3 regions of the Halomonas qaidamensis genome follow, and region 2 is predicted to be linked to each of the others. Evidence: predicted binding sites of a transcription regulator. Region 2 holds the regulator's gene; each other region holds the start of a gene.
The links. The regulator sigma-54, encoded in region 2, starts transcription at its own class of promoters, with help from an activator protein. The targets are predictions, from matches to a motif close to TGGCACNNNNNTTGCTNT.

Region 1 (5,199 bases), 1.2 Mb from region 2:
TATCGGCCCTAACGGGGCCGGTAAAACGACCATGATGGATATCATTACTGGTAAAACACGCCCCAACGAAGGCAGCGTGTGGTTTGGTAGCCGTCATAATCTACTGCAAATGAGTGAACCGGATATCGCCAGCTTGGGGATTGGTCGTAAGTTCCAAAAGCCCACGGTATTTGAAGCGCTGAGCGTGTTTGAAAACCTGGAGTTGGCGATGGCCGCTGACAAGCGTATTTTCCCCACGCTAACTGCTCGCATGACTGGTGAAATTAAAGACCGTATCAATGAGGTACTTGAAACGATTGGCCTGACCGAGCTGCGCTACCAGCCAGCAGGGATTCTTTCCCACGGCCAAAAGCAGTGGCTGGAAATTGGCATGCTGTTAATGCAGCGCCCGCGTCTGCTGCTGGTAGATGAACCCGTAGCCGGGATGACGGAACAGGAGATGGAGCGTACCGCAGAGCTGTTGACGGGCCTTGCGGGTAAGCAGTCGGTGGTCGTGGTAGAGCATGATATGGGCTTTGTACGTTCTATTGCCCGTAAAGTGACCGTGTTGCACCAAGGCAGCGTACTGGCAGAGGGCAGTATGGATCAGGTTTCAAGCGACCCCAACGTGGTTGAGGTGTATTTGGGTGCGGACGACGAGGAGGTTGCCTGATGCTGGCAATTGAAAAGCTCAACCAGTTTTACGGGGAAAGCCACACCTTGTGGGATTTAGACCTCGATGTGCCTGCCGGCCAGTGTACCTGTGTGATGGGCCGCAACGGGGTGGGTAAGACCACCTTGATGAAAGCTATTATGGGTGAAGTAGCCGTAAAAAGCGGTCAACTACGCTATCAGGGAGAGGGCAGCGACATTGAGCTGACCAAAAAAGCCATTGAAGCTCGCTCCCGCCTGGGAATTGGTTTTGTGCCTCAGGGGCGGCAGATTTTTCCGCTGCTCACGGTGGAAGAGAATTTACGCACCGGCCTTGCAGCGCGCAGTGATGGGCTAAAAAAAATCCCTGAGCGTATCTATGAACTGTTTCCTGTTCTAAAAGAGATGAAGCATCGCCGTGGTGGTGACTTATCAGGCGGGCAACAGCAGCAGCTAGCCATTGGTCGTGCGCTGGTCATCGAGCCCAAGCTGCTGATTTTAGATGAGCCAGGGGAAGGTATTCAGCCTAATATTGTGGCGCAAATCGGTCAGGTCATTCGCCAACTGATCAAGGAAGATGGTTTAACGGTACTTTTGGTGGAGCAGAAGCTGCCTTTTGCCCGCAAATATGCCGACCGCTTTGTGATTATGGATCGCGGCCGACCAGTTGCTAAAGGCGATATCTCAGAGCTTTCCAACGAACTGATAAAGCAGCATTTGACCGTTTAAGTTATCCACAGCCTGTTGCTCGCCCTTTAATTAACTTAAAGTGGCGAGTTTATTATTAAAAACTCTGAGCTGTGTGCGTATTGGCTCTATTATTTTGCGTGTAATATGGCTTGTTTTCGTAATAATAATTGGGTGCGCAATGCGCTATAAAGATAAACATCAGCTCGCTGCCGAATGGCAAGTGCTTTTAGAGCGCACGCCACTAGTGTTGCGCCAAGCAGTGGAAACCTTGGTAGAGTACCACTGCGACCGCTTTGCGGACCATTTCTATGGGGTAATGTTAGAAGACCCTCACGCGTCGCTTTTTCTCTCCAATGACCAAGTAAGGGAGCGTTTAAATCCCTCCATGCGGCGTTGGCTGAAGGCCATGTTTGCCGTTGAGCATGTCGACTTTAATGCCTTGGTAGAACAACAGGAGAAAGTGGGGCAAGTGCATGCCCGCGTTGATATTCCCGTTAACCTAGTGCTGAACGGAGCAAGGCAGCTAAAGCAGGCGTTTTACCAACATATTAATGCCACGGTTACCGCGCCACTGTCGCCAGGGGTAGCCTGTGTCTACGTCTCGGATCATATCGATATGGCCATGGAAATCATGAGCCACGCCTACTCCGTCGCCAATGATCGCAATGCGCGCACCGAAGAAGCGTACAAGCTGTTTTCCCTTACCCAGAATATTGGAGACGAACGCGAGCGTCAGCGCTCGGCGTTATTAAACTGGGAAAATGCGCTGATGTTTGCTGTTGCCGCGCAACAGGAAACCGCAATGCTACCCAAGCTTTCCAAGTCAGAGTTTGGTCTGTGGTATTTTCACAAAGCCTGCCATGCCTTTGAAGGCTCGCCAGAAATCGCCACGATTTCGCGCCATATTCGCCAAGTAGATCATGAGTGGCTGGCTGCACTTGATCAGAATGACATGGGCCAACGGCTCACAGCCCTAAGTGATATTCGCGATGCAACACGCACTATTCTTATGCTGCTAGACGACGTGCTAGAGCGCGCTTCAGGGCTAGAAGCAGGACGCGACAGCCTGACGCGACTGTTGAATCGTAAGTTTCTTTCAGTGGTGCTGGGACGGGAAATTGAAATTGCCCGCCATTCGGAAAAACGCTTTGCCCTGCTGATGGTAGATATTGACCACTTTAAGTCGATTAACGATACCCATGGCCATGACGCCGGCGACAATGTATTGCAGCAGGTAGCGAGTATTCTCGATCGTTCTACTCGTGGCGGTGATTATGTTTTTCGTATGGGCGGCGAAGAGTTTTTGATTGTATTGGTGGATACCGACCAGGATGGCAGCCGACTATTTGCCGAGCGTCTACGACGGGCAGTCGCTAAAGAACCTATGCTAGCCACCGCCGATACGCTGCTTAATGTGACCGTCAGCGTTGGCGTAACACTCCACGATGGCCACCCTGATTATCAGCGAGCTATTCAGCGCGCTGACCAAGCGCTTTACCAAGCAAAGCGCGGTGGACGTGATCGGGTAGTGGTTAAAAACGCGTAGATGATCCATTTCGGTGCGACTGGCCTTTTTTTGATACTTTTTGGTGCGCAATAGGCATCGTTAGATTGCCTATTTTCACCTTATACGGGCGCTTTAGCAGCGTATTCACATTTTTCACCATTTTGGCGCATTCCTTGCATTTGAAAATGAAATGCTTATTAACAGGAAGTAAATGCGCCCATGATGCTGTGTGAACTCGCGACACCTGCTGCTGGCTCAGGTCACCGCTTTGACGAAGAGCGCCTCTGGGCGGCATCGCTGGCGCTGCGTTTTGCTAACCGCAATGGCATCACTCGGTTGGTGCAGGCGCGCCACCAAGGGCCACTGAGAGTGCAACGCCCGTTTTACCCCGAAGGCAGCACAGAGGCCTGCCATGTCTATGTGCTGCACCCGCCTGGTGGCTTGGTCAGTGGTGACGCACTGACGATCCGTGCCCATATCGAGCGTGACGCACATGCGCTGCTCACCACGCCTGCAGCCAACAAACTATATAAAGCTGATAGCCAAGGCGTCGCCTGGAACCAAGATACCGAACTGAACGTGGAAGATGGCGGCATCCTTGAGTGGCTTCCTCAAGAAACGATCGCCTTTGATGGCTCCAAAGGTACTCAGCGAACGCACATTGCGTTGCATGGCAGCGCCCGCTGCCTGGGCTGGGAGATCATGGCGTTGGGCCGCCCCGCCAGTGAACTTCCCTATGTAACCGGCCGTATTGAACAGCACTTTCGTTTAACCCTGGACGGCAAACCGCTGTGGCTTGAACGCCAGCCCTTAGACCCTGCTCATCCGCGTTTTAACGGGCGCTGGGGGCAGGGGGGCGCCACGGTGCAAGCCACGCTGTGGGCAGTTGGCTTAGAAGATGCCGGTGCCGCAATTGACGAACTACGCGACGCGCTGCCGGACAACCCGCGTTGGGCGGTCACCGTTCGCCAGGGCGTACTGTTATTACGTTACCTAGGAAACTCCCGGAATGAAGCTTGGGCGCTGTGTGAACAGGCTTGGCACTTATTACGCCCGCGCTGGATCTCACGTGCCGCCCACACGCCGCGCATTTGGTTAACCTAAACGTTGTGCAGCAGGTGCTAAATAAGTTATCTCCACTAATGCAAATGAAAACCTTTTGCATTAAAGTGGTGGTTTGTGACCTGCACCGAGATGCACCATGTTGCTCAACGTTTTACCCTCCTCGTATTGGCTGCTTATCTTACGCATCCTGGCCGCGACGCTTGGCGGCTATATAGTCGCTGCACTGTTCTCGGTGGCAGCGCTTGGCTTACCGCTAGATATCATGATGTCTCTGCGTATCGGCATGATGGGGAGCTTCATTATTTGGGCGGGCGTGGCGACCTGGTCATTCATCGCGCCGAGTTTGATTCGCCTTTGGGGGGCTATCGGTCTAGCCGCTTGCGGCCTTCTATTGGTGGCTAACTATGGCATCCACTAAGCGCAGCGTGAGGCGTAATATGGCTCAGCTGCACACATGGTGCGGCTTGTTAGCTGCTTGGCTGCTGTTTGCCGTTTTTCTGACGGGAACACTGAGTTACTTCAAAGAGAGTATCTCGTTATGGATGCAGCCCGAGCTACCGAGTGTCGCCGCGAACGCTGAGTGGGATAACCGACGTCTGGCTGATTACTGGCAGCACTATCTTGCTGAACACGCTTCAACAGCGAGAAGCTGGCAGATTACCTTTCCTAATGAGCGCATGTCGGTCTCGACAGCCGTTTGGTTTGGGGAGGATGGGAGAGAGCAGTTGGTGCTTGACCCAACCACTTTGTCGTTGGTAACCCCGCGTGAAACGCGTGGGGGTGATTTTTTCTACCGATTCCATTTTCAATTGCATCACCTCCCCGCCGTTTATGGCCGCTGGATCATTGGTATCGCCACCATGATGATGTTCGTGGCAATCATTAGCGGCGTGATAACCCATAAAAAAATTCTGCGGGATTTTTTTACTTTCCGACCCCAGAAGGGCGCCCGTAGCTGGCTAGATGCTCACAATGCATTTTCTGTGTTAACGCTGCCTTTTCAGCTAATGATTACCTATACCGGCTTGATAACGCTCATGTCGCTCTATATGCCTTGGGGAGTAGAACACGCGTTTCCCGATGCTGACGCGCGTCGCCAAGCGACCAGTGAACTGCATGCCTTTCCCCTCTCTGACTCAGCCACGGGGCAGCCTGCAGCGTTACATGCTCTAAGTGAACTGGTCGGTGATGCTGAATCGCATTGGCACAAGCCGGTGCAGTCCCTGAGGGTCAGCCACCCTGGCGATGCGGGCGCACGTGTCGTAGTTTGGCAGAGTGCTTACGAGGCGTTATCCGCACACCGCCCA
Region 2 (5,199 bases):
GGGTGTCGCCGCCGCGTAGCAGAATAGCGTTCAAGAAGTATGCGAGCATCCGTAGTGAGATAGATAACTTGAAAGTGAATGCTTTTCTGGCGTAAAGCCTCGAGCATTGTCGGCAATTGCTGTAAAGCTGCTGGTAGATTGCGAGCATCAATGCTGACCGCTAGCTGAGTGCGCTCTCCTTGCTCACGCAGTTCATCTACTAGGGAGCCAAGTAGCATGGCAGGTAAGTTATCGATGGCGTAATAGCCAAGATCTTCTAACGCTTGTAAGGCGATAGATTTACCGGACCCTGAACGGCCGCTAATGATCACCAGTTGCATAGATTTTCTCTTGGCATGCCAATAAAAATGGGGATAAACGTTAGTTTAGCGTGTAGTGCTTAGCGGTGGGCCATCTAGGTAACAGGCTGCTCGCGTATTTTCGCTGTGATGAGTTCTAAAAGCTCACGCTGGCTTGTGGATTTACGCAGTTGTTGGCGTGTGTCGACGTTATTCATAATAGACGCCACTTGACCTAATAATGCTAAGTGGGTGTCGTCTGCCTCTTCAGGCACCAATAGCACGAATACAAGATCGACTGGATCACCATCAATAGCATCAAAATCTACCGGCTCAGCAAGCTTTAAAAAGCCAGCGATGGGCGAGCTGCAATGAGGGCTACGTGCATGAGGAATAGCAACTCCGTTGCCTATTCCTGTGCTTCCTAGGCGTTCGCGTCCAATAAGACGGCTAAACACTTCTTGGCTGTCTAAACTTGGGATGTTTTGTGCAATGAAGGTGCTGAAAAACTCCAGCACCCTTTTTTTACTGCCCCCAGGAACGTCATAGAGAACGCGCTCTGGGGGGAGGATAGTTTCCAACGTCATTGAATTAACGCACGCCTGCGCCTTGGGCGCGAGCTTGTGCTTTTTCCTTATGTTTAACGAGTTGACGATCAATTTTGTCTGCTAGCGCATCAATGGCTGCATACATATCATTATCTAATGCTTCTGCGTGTAGGTCTGCACCGGCAGCATGCAGCGTGCAGGCAGCTTGCTGGCGCTCCTTTTCAACAGATAAGGTCACTTGTACGGTAGTAATATTGTCGTAATGGCGCTCAACGCGTTCCAGCTTTTCATTAACATAGTCACGCAAGGCGTCAGTCAGTTCTACGTGATGACCAGTGATATTTACTTGCATTGACGTGCTCCTTATCCGTCGGACTGTTCTTCGATTGTAACCCTTTTTGCGCTATTGCAAAGCCCTTAAACAGACTTTGTCTCTTTAGCGCTGTTTTATCAGCGTAAGCGGCGACGTTCGCTGGAAGAAGGAATGCCCATCGACTCGCGATATTTGGCCACTGTACGCCTCGCTACATTAATGCCTCCCTCTTCCAAAAGCGATACAAGACGGCTGTCTGAGAGAGGTTTGCCGGGCGGTTCATCTTGCACCAGTTTTTTGATTCGTGCACGGATGGCGGTGCTAGAGTGGCTGTCACCTCCGTCTTGCCCGCTCACTTGGCTGGAAAAGAAGTATTTGAGTTCAAATACGCCGCGCGGGGTATGGATATATTTCTGGGTGGTGACCCTGGAAATAGTAGATTCATGCATTTCCACAGCGTCTGCGATATCCGCTAAAATTAACGGCTTCATAGCTTCTTCGCCGTGTTCCAGAAAGCCTATCTGGCGAGCGATAATTTCTCGGCCAACACGCAGTAGCGTATCGTTTCGGCTTGAGAGGCTCTTGATTAGCCAGCGCGCTTCCTGAAGGTGCTCCTTTAAAAACTGGTTATCCTGGCTTTTGTCAGCCCGTTTGATAAGACTTGCGTAGTCAGGCTGAATACGCAGTCGTGGCAGTGCTTCTGGGTTTAGTTCCAGGTGCCAGCCTTCGTTGTCGTGGCGAACCACTAGGTCTGGCGTTACATAGCTGTCATCGGTGTCTCCAAAGGCGCTGCCTGGGCGAGGGTCAAGGCTGCGGATCAAACGAATTACATCATCTAGCTGATCATCACCCAAGCTTAAACGTCGCTTTAACAAACGCACATCATCCTTACCGAGCGCTTCAAGAAATTGACGTACTAGCCTCTTGGCAGGCATAAGCAGCGGTGTATCTTCCGGTAGTGAGGCGAGCTGCAACATTAAACATTCGCGCAGATCACGAGCAAATACGCCGGTGGGTTCAAACTGTTGAAGACGCAGTAAGGTTGTTTCAACTTCACGCTGGCTAAGCCCTTCATGACCTTGGGCCTTAAGCCCCTCGCGGATGTCATTGAGGGGCTGAGTTAGATAGCCATTAGCATCCAGAGCATCTATAAGGCTTTCTGCGATGGCATGGTCGCGAGAGGAGAAATCCGTCATGGCGAGCTGCCAAAGTAGGTGGCCATGTAAGCTTTGACCAGCGGCTTGACGTTCAAAATCAGGCCCCTCGCCGCCGCTGCTATGGTTGCCTAGATCCTGATAAGTGTCTGACCAGTCACTATCAGTGGAGAGTTCGTTAGGAATGCTGTCGGACCATTCCGTTTCCTGGGGTTCACTAACAGCCTGTTCGCCGAATTCGTCTTCCTGCTCAAGCATTGGGTTGGCATCAAGTGCTTGCTGAATTTCTTGACGAAGGTCCAATGTTGATAGCTGCAGCAGGGCAATCGCCTGCTGCAGCTGGGGTGTCATGGTCAGCTGTGTGCCGATACGCAATTGAAGAGAAGCTTTCATGACCATCTGAGAACCACTCGTTTATCAGAAAGCTCCACCCTAGTGCGAGTTATGGTTTGGTGCAAGTGCAATAAGCATGCCACAGACACAATTTTTCAGGCAGGTGGTTGTTTACAGGCGAAAATCAGCACCTAAATAAACATCTCTTACCTTTTGGTTGTTGAGAATTTCTTGTGGCGGGCCGCTAGCGATGATGTGACCGTCGCCAACAATATAGGCGATATCACAAATATCCAGCGTTTCTCGCACATTGTGGTCAGTAATCAATACGCCTATATGACGTTTTTTAAGTGCTCGGATAATTGCTTTAATGTCGCCTACTGAGATTGGATCGACGCCAGCGAACGGCTCGTCAAGCAAAATAAAGGCAGGTTCTGTTGCGAGGGAGCGAGCAATCTCAACACGTCTACGCTCTCCACCTGAAAGGCTCATACCTAAATTGTCGCGAATGTGGGTGATATGAAAATCTTCCAGTAGCGTCTCAAGACGTTGTTCGCGGGCGCTGTGATCAAGTGCTTTACGAGTCTCCAAGATTGCCATGATGTTATCGGCAACGGATAGTTTGCGAAAAATAGAGGCTTCTTGAGGCAGATAGCCAATCCCTGCCATGGCGCGCTCGTGCATAGGAGCATGCGTTAAATCAAGCCCATCAATGCCTACTTTTCCTGCATCAGACTTTACTAGGCCGACAATCATATAAAACGATGTTGTTTTGCCTGCGCCGTTAGGGCCAAGCAAACCGACGACGCTGCCTTGAGAGATCTCTAAATTTATGTCCTTAACCACGCGACGGCGTTTATAGCTTTTGGCTAAGTGATGGGCATAGAGTGTTTTTATCGGCGCCTCTTCGAATGTTGGTTTTGATGATGTGGTCTGAGGTGCTGGCTCTGCGCTATTTGTCGCCACTGGGCGCTCCCTATTGTTCTGGCTGAAGCGTCATTCGGATACGTTGTGGCTCACCGCCACTCACGTCAGAGCGGGCCTGAACCACGCCTTGGTCAATGAAATACTCTAATCGGCCGCCCTGAAAACGATCTGTTTGCTGGGTAAGTTCGGCTTGATCAATCAGTTCTACTCGGCGTTCGGCCACATGATAGATAATCCGCTTTGCCCAGCCTTCCATCGGGCTAGCCTGACCTTCGGGTTGGTTGCGTATATAGGCTCGCTCACCGGTTGCCACGGCGCGCGATAGTTCGCCAGCATCATTGCGCTGGATTTCAACGCGATTGCCGCGCAGCTGCATATTGCCCTGCCGAATATCGACATTCCCAGAATACACGGCGGTGCCCGCTCGTTGGTCTAGATCTAACCGGTCAGCTTCTACTTCTACAGGGGCTTGGCTTTGTGCCATGACCGGTAGCGCTGCCGCAGAGAGGGGTAGCGCAATGGTGAAGAGTGCTGTACGAATGAGAGCGTTCATTGCGGCTCCTACGGAGAACGAGTGGCAGGCGGATGAGTGCCGCGCACGTTATTGGTTAAGCGAATCTGGCTATCATCTAGCCATATATCCATGCGTGATGCGTCAAGGCGCTGAGGCGGTTGCTGTAGCACTGTTTTGGAATCGCTCCAGGCATGACGCGTGACGCCATTATAATGTAATAACTCTGTATTGAGCTGCCAGCCCTCATCAGGTGAGAGCAGCTGGGCAGAGCCGGCTAATGTGAGTGCCTGTGTATCCGTATTTAGGGTACCTGTCTCAGCTGTAGCCAGCCATTGGCGTTCTTCACTATCAAAGAGTGTCGCTATGGGAGAGGTAACATCAGTCATCGCTGTCTGCGGGGTGTGCACTAAGCGTGGCGTCATTAGCGATTGCTGAATGGTGCCTGTGTCACCAAATAGTGTCATTTCCGCATTTTCAAGTACGTGACCTGGCTCTTGAGCCCTCGCATCGGGATTAAACGATTGGTCTTTATATCCACGCGGGTCTATCCAGGCAAGTATACCCCCCAGCACCACCACAAGCGTGGTAATCCAAAACCGTTTCCTAACCCAAAAGCGCATTACGATTGACCGTGTAAATACGTATCTAACACAGCGTCCCAATGACCTTGAGACATCAGTAAAGTATCGCAGATTTCACGCACAGCACCGTGGCCGCCAAGCCGATCAGTGATCCAGTCAGCATGGGTATGCATATAATCAGGGGCATTAGGGACAGTGATGCCAACGCCTGAGCGTTTCATCGGTGCAAGGTCTGGCAGGTCATCGCCACAATAAGCAACATGCTCTAGTGTGATATCTAGGCGTTGGCAAAGCGCGCGTAGCGTAGTGAGTTTATCCTCACACCCTTGATATACATGCGTAATGCCCAAAGAAGCGGCACGTTGGCTGACCATAGGTGAATCCCGCCCGGTAATTAAGGCAACATGGATACCTACGCGCTTCAATAGCTTGAGACCGTGACCGTCTTGGGTATGAAACGCTTTGATTTCGATGCCATCCGCTTGAAAGTAGAGGCGGCCATCAGTAAGTACGCCGTCAACATCAATCGCCAGTAGTTTTACGCGGCGAAT
Region 3 (5,199 bases), 1.2 Mb from region 2:
TGTATTCATTGCTGTTAAGTTGGCTAACAGCGCTGACGCTCACGCCTTTCTATTTCAAGCTGCTGTTTCGCAATGTCGCCCCTAGCAGCACAGACGAAGACCCCTATACAGGCGTGGTGTACCGCGTATTTAGCCGTGTGATTGTGGCGGGTATCCGGCTGCGTTGGCTGACGATTGGGCTGGTATTGGTAATACTGGCAGGCGCGGTTGTCGGTTTTGGTTCCGTCAAGAATGCCTTCTTCCCTGCCTCGAATACGCCTCTCTTCTTTGTCGATTACCGCACACCAGAAGGCACCGATATTCTGGAAACTGAACGGCGGGTCGCTGAACTTGAAGACGTGGTCATGGACATGGACGGTGTACGCCACCTTACCACCGTTATTGGCGGCGGTGCCCAGCGCTTTACCCTAACCTATGCGCCGGAAGACCGTTATGCCAGCTATTCGCAGCTAATAATTGAAACTGATGACAAGGTCACGCAGCAAGCGCGCATGGCGGATGTTGAAGCGGTGCTTGAACGTGATCACAGTGATATCGACTATAAAATTGCCCCGTTGGAAGTTGGCCCTGCTCCGAAAGCGAAAATTGAAGCAAGGCTATACGGCAGCGATCCTGCTGTCTTACGCCAGCTCGGTGAACAAGTTGCAGCCCTGTTTAGTGATACGTCCAATATGGTCAGCGTACGCACTAGCTGGCGTAACCGTGTTCAGGCCGTGGTGCCAATTTTTGCCGAAGACACAGCGCGACGGCTGGGCGTTACCCGTGAGAATCTGGCGGCCACACTGGCGCTAAGTACCAGTGGTAGTCAGGTGGGCATTTATCGTGACGGCAGTGACCTTATCCCGATTGTTGCCAGGGCCATACCCGAGCAGCGCAATGATATCGATAACGTCGGATCACTTAACGTATGGAGCGCTGAACAGGGGCGCTACATCACTGCAGACCAAGTGATGCGCGATGTGACGACCCAGGTGGCTGACCCATTGATGATGCGCCGTGACCGCGAACGCATGCTAGCAGTATATGGTGAACCCGACCCGCTCAGTGGCGTGACAGCGGCTAGTGTATTGGCTCAAGTTCGACCGCAAGTAGAGGCGCTTGACCTGCCACCCGGTTACCGACTTGAGTGGGGCGGTGAATTTGAGACTGCTGGTGAAGCACAGAGCGGTCTGTTTTCCTCACTGCCACTTGGCTTGGTAATGATGTTTATCATCACGGTGGTGTTGTTTAACAACTTCCGTCAGCCGCTGGCGATCTGGTTTTTGGTACCGCTGACCATTGTCGGGGTAGTCGCTGCACTTCTGATAACTGGGATGCCTTTCTCGTTTATGGCGTTGCTGGGCACACTGAGTTTGATTGGGATGGTGATCAAGAATGCCATTGTGCTGGTAGAAGAGATCAATGTGCAGCTACCACTGCACAAAGATCGCTATCACGCTGTAGTACGCGCTGCCATTAGTCGTGTCCGGCCCGTTTCCATGGCTGCGCTGACTACCATGCTGGGGCTGATCCCGCTGATTAGTGATGCATTCTTCGCCAGCATGGCGGTCGCGCTGATTGGTGGTCTCGGTGTCGCCACGCTACTCACCCTTATTGTACTACCGGTGATCTACTGCGTGCTTTACCAGATCAAGATTCACTGAGCGCCCTTATCAATCGCTGGCGCCAAACGGTGAGGGCAGCGTGGTGCAGTTGCTTCACGATTGGATGCAACAATGTGCGGCTGCTTCGTTTGGCTGCCCTTTATTGGTGCTCAACATTGGCGTATAGACGCACCATCACCATCATTTCGACTGTGAGTGATGGTGATGGTGGCTAAATAGATAAAGAAGCCAGCAGCTGGTATCTCTCACCGCTGGCAAACGGATGTTGCTTACTTTGTAGTATCCGTTTTAGGCGGCTCGGTACTGTTAGCACTAGTACCTTGTGGTTGAACGGGTGCTGGTGGTGCTTCTGCTTCAACAGGGGTGTTGCTTGTAGACGTAGAGGCTTCCACCGCTGCCTCAAGGCTGGCTACCTGCCGCTCCAGCGCTTCAACGCGTGAGCGCGTGCGCTGTAGTACATCCATCAAAATATCAAAGTCTTCCCGTGACACCAGTTCCAGCCGGTCAAAGGCACCGCGTACCACCTGCTGTACGCCCTTTTGAATGTCTTCTGGGGCTTGGGATGCGTTTTGCAGACGATCCCCGATTTGCTGGGCTAAACGGCTAATGCGATCTTGAGGCGCCATCGCTCTCTCCTTAAATGTCCACGCATAAATGTGCACTGCTTATTAATAAGGATACGCAACCCGTCGCCAATACGCATGCGTCGTTTGCAATTTAGACTCAGTCCTTTCGCAATTGGTCTGCTGCATCGAAATGAAGCGTCTCGCTTTTGTTAATGTTCTTTTATGGTGCAAGCAGCTAATGGCAAATGCTGCTATGCCTGACCCCCCGTTAGATAATTTTAAATTATGTGAAACAACCTGCTGACTTTTAAGCAAAAAAAATTGAGTGGCACGGTATGCGCATTGACGAGGTAAGTACTTAACTCGGGCGGCGCTGCCGCTACCTAATCCAGCAGGGGAGATCCGGGATGAAACTCATCACCGCTATCATCAAGCCATTCAAGCTTGACGACGTTCGTGAAGCGCTCGCCGATAACGGCGTTCAGGGCATTACGGTTACTGAAGTCAAAGGCTTTGGCCGTCAAAAAGGGCATACCGAGCTGTACCGTGGCGCGGAGTATGTGGTCGATTTCCTACCTAAAGTAAAAGTAGAGGTTGCTGTCGATGATGCGCGCTTGGAGAGCGTTCTCGACGCCATTTGCAGCGCAGCTAACAGTGGCAAAATTGGCGACGGCAAGGTGTTTGTAACGCCATTAGAAGATGTGATCCGTATTCGTACCGGTGAGCGCGGCGCAGACGCTGTGTGATCAACACTTTCCGGACTGTTTTTACGTATAACTTCTCTTAGTACAACGGGGAACACCTCATGAATGAGTTAGCTGATTTGAGCTATGCGCTCGATACGTTTTACTTCTTAATTTGCGGCGTGCTCGTAATGTGGATGGCCGCTGGCTTCTCGATGCTTGAAGCGGGTTTGGTGCGTTCAAAAAATACCGCCGAGATTTTGACCAAAAATATCGCGCTGTTTGCGATTGCCTGCACCATGTACTTACTGGTGGGTTACTACATCATGTATTCCAGCAGCGCGGGTGGCTTCTTACCTAACCTTGGCTTTCTGATTGGCACTGAAAATAGCGTTGATGCGGTGACGGCTGGTGGTGACGATGCACCTTATTACTCCATGCGCTCTGACTTTTTCTTCCAGGTAGTGTTTGTCGCAACCGCCATGTCGATTGTGTCGGGTGCGGTTGCCGAGCGTATGAAACTGTGGGCATTCTTGGCCTTCGCCGTGGTGATGACAGCCTTTATCTACCCAGTATCTGGTTACTGGACATGGGGCGGCGGCTGGTTGTCTGAAGTGGGTTACTCTGACTATGCAGGTTCCGGCATTGTTCACTTAGCTGGTGCAGCCGCTGCCTTAGCTGGTGTCTTAGTGCTTGGCCCACGTAAAGGTAAGTACGGTAAAGATGGCTCGATCCATGCGATTCCAGGCGCAAATATGCCGCTGGCGACCCTGGGTACCTTCATTCTGTGGATGGGCTGGTTCGGTTTCAACGGTGGCTCTGAGCTGAAAATGTCTGATATCAGCTCTGCTAACAACGTTGCTCAAGTATTTGTGAACACCAACGCAGCCGCTGCGGGTGGCGTTCTAGCGGCACTGATTCTTGCCAAGCTGTGGTTCCGTAAAGCTGACCTTACTATGGCACTGAACGGCGCGTTAGCAGGTCTAGTGGCGATTACCGCTGATCCGCTGTCTCCTTCTGCACTGGGCGCTGCTGTGATTGGTGCTGTGGGTGGTGTGATCGTCGTCGCCTCTATTGTCACGTTGGACAAGCTGAAACTTGATGATCCAGTGGGTGCAATCTCGGTACACGGTGTTGTGGGTATCTGGGGTGTACTAGCAGTGCCGCTGACCAATGGTGATGCTTCTTTCGGTGCACAGCTGATTGGTATCGTCGGTATCTTTGGCTGGGTATTCGTGGCAAGTCTTGTGGTCTGGCTGGTACTGAAAGCCATCATGGGAATTCGCGTTAGCGAAGAAGAAGAGTATGAAGGTGTCGATATCGCCGAGTGTGGTCTTGAAGCCTACCCTGAGTTTAGCGTTAAGAAATAAGCCTGCGCTAATGAAGTGAGCTGGCGTGTTCTTTCGGCCTCCCTATCGGGAGGCCTTTTTGTTTTAGTGTATTCTTACAATCCATGGCGTTGATTTTTTATTCTCTGCCGGTAGCGGTGTATGCTTAACGCTAACGGGCTTGGCTAACAGCAGTGTCCCGCCACCCTTTGATAAAAGGCCACCAAGCTAGAGGATGTCGCAATGAAATTGATCTCAGCCATTATCAAGCCGTTTAAGCTTGATGACGTACGCGAATCGCTCTCTGATATCGGCGTGCAGGGCATTACGGTAACGGAAGTGAAGGGCTTTGGCCGTCAGAAAGGCCATACTGAGCTATACCGTGGTGCAGAGTACGTGGTGGATTTTCTGCCCAAGGTGAAATTAGAAGTAGCCGTTGATGACGATATGGCCGAGCAGGTGATTGATGCCATCACTCAAGTGGCAAACACCGGTAAGATCGGTGACGGTAAAATCTTTGTAATGCCACTGGAGCAGGTAATCCGTATTCGTACTGGTGAAACCGGTAAAGACGCGGTTTAACCGCGACAGGCCTAGCTGCCTAACGTTACCAAAACGCCCCGCTAAATGGTGTTGTTTAGCGGGGCGTTGTTATTAGTTGGCGGTCGCTTACCTAGCCGCCAATTTCTTGCTTGTTACTGCTTACTTTTCAACAAAGGCGCGCTCAATCACGTAGTCGCCCGGCTCGCCCATGCGCGGGGAAATATTCAAGCCCAGCTCGTCTAGCAGTGCGCTAGTGTCGTCGAGCATGGCGGGGCTACCGCAAATCATCGCGCGGTCTTGGCGTGGGTCAATCGGCGGAAGACCGGTATCTTCAAACAGCTTGCCGCTGCGAATGTGGTCGGTCAGGCGCCCCATGGTGTGAAACTCTTCACGGGTAACCGTGGGGTAGTACACCAGTTTCTCGGCAATGTCATCGCCCAGATATTCGTGCGCAGGTAACTCTTTGGTAATGAAG

Region 1: a site for sigma-54 is predicted at 2,990-3,007, ahead of K1Y77_RS15270 (urease accessory protein UreD). Genes of this name have one in related genera too.
Region 3: a site for sigma-54 is predicted at 2,497-2,514, ahead of K1Y77_RS15505 (P-II family nitrogen regulator). Genes of this name have one in related genera too.

The regions. Positions count from the first base shown of each region.
Region 1 is NZ_CP080627.1:3,392,474-3,397,672, reverse strand. It holds gene urtD (urea ABC transporter ATP-binding protein UrtD) at 1-652, shown strand, start outside; gene urtE (urea ABC transporter ATP-binding subunit UrtE) at 652-1,359, shown strand; gene K1Y77_RS15275 (diguanylate cyclase) at 1,499-2,866, shown strand; gene K1Y77_RS15270 (urease accessory protein UreD) at 3,047-3,931, shown strand; gene K1Y77_RS15265 (hypothetical protein) at 4,029-4,310, shown strand; gene K1Y77_RS15260 (PepSY-associated TM helix domain-containing protein) at 4,330-5,199, shown strand, end outside.
Region 2 is NZ_CP080627.1:2,201,781-2,206,979, reverse strand. It holds gene rapZ (RNase adapter RapZ) at 1-320, opposite strand, end outside; gene ptsN (PTS IIA-like nitrogen regulatory protein PtsN) at 395-865, opposite strand; gene hpf (ribosome hibernation-promoting factor, HPF/YfiA family) at 870-1,178, opposite strand; gene K1Y77_RS10255 (RNA polymerase factor sigma-54) at 1,277-2,692, opposite strand; gene lptB (LPS export ABC transporter ATP-binding protein) at 2,798-3,523, opposite strand; gene lptA (lipopolysaccharide transport periplasmic protein LptA) at 3,603-4,106, opposite strand; gene lptC (LPS export ABC transporter periplasmic protein LptC) at 4,115-4,687, opposite strand; gene K1Y77_RS10235 (KdsC family phosphatase) at 4,687-5,199, opposite strand, start outside.
Region 3 is NZ_CP080627.1:3,443,213-3,448,411, reverse strand. It holds gene K1Y77_RS15515 (efflux RND transporter permease subunit) at 1-1,643, shown strand, start outside; gene K1Y77_RS15510 (accessory factor UbiK family protein) at 1,874-2,230, opposite strand; gene K1Y77_RS15505 (P-II family nitrogen regulator) at 2,578-2,916, shown strand; gene K1Y77_RS15500 (ammonium transporter) at 2,976-4,223, shown strand; gene glnK (P-II family nitrogen regulator) at 4,425-4,763, shown strand; gene K1Y77_RS15490 (ferredoxin--NADP reductase) at 4,884-5,199, opposite strand, start outside.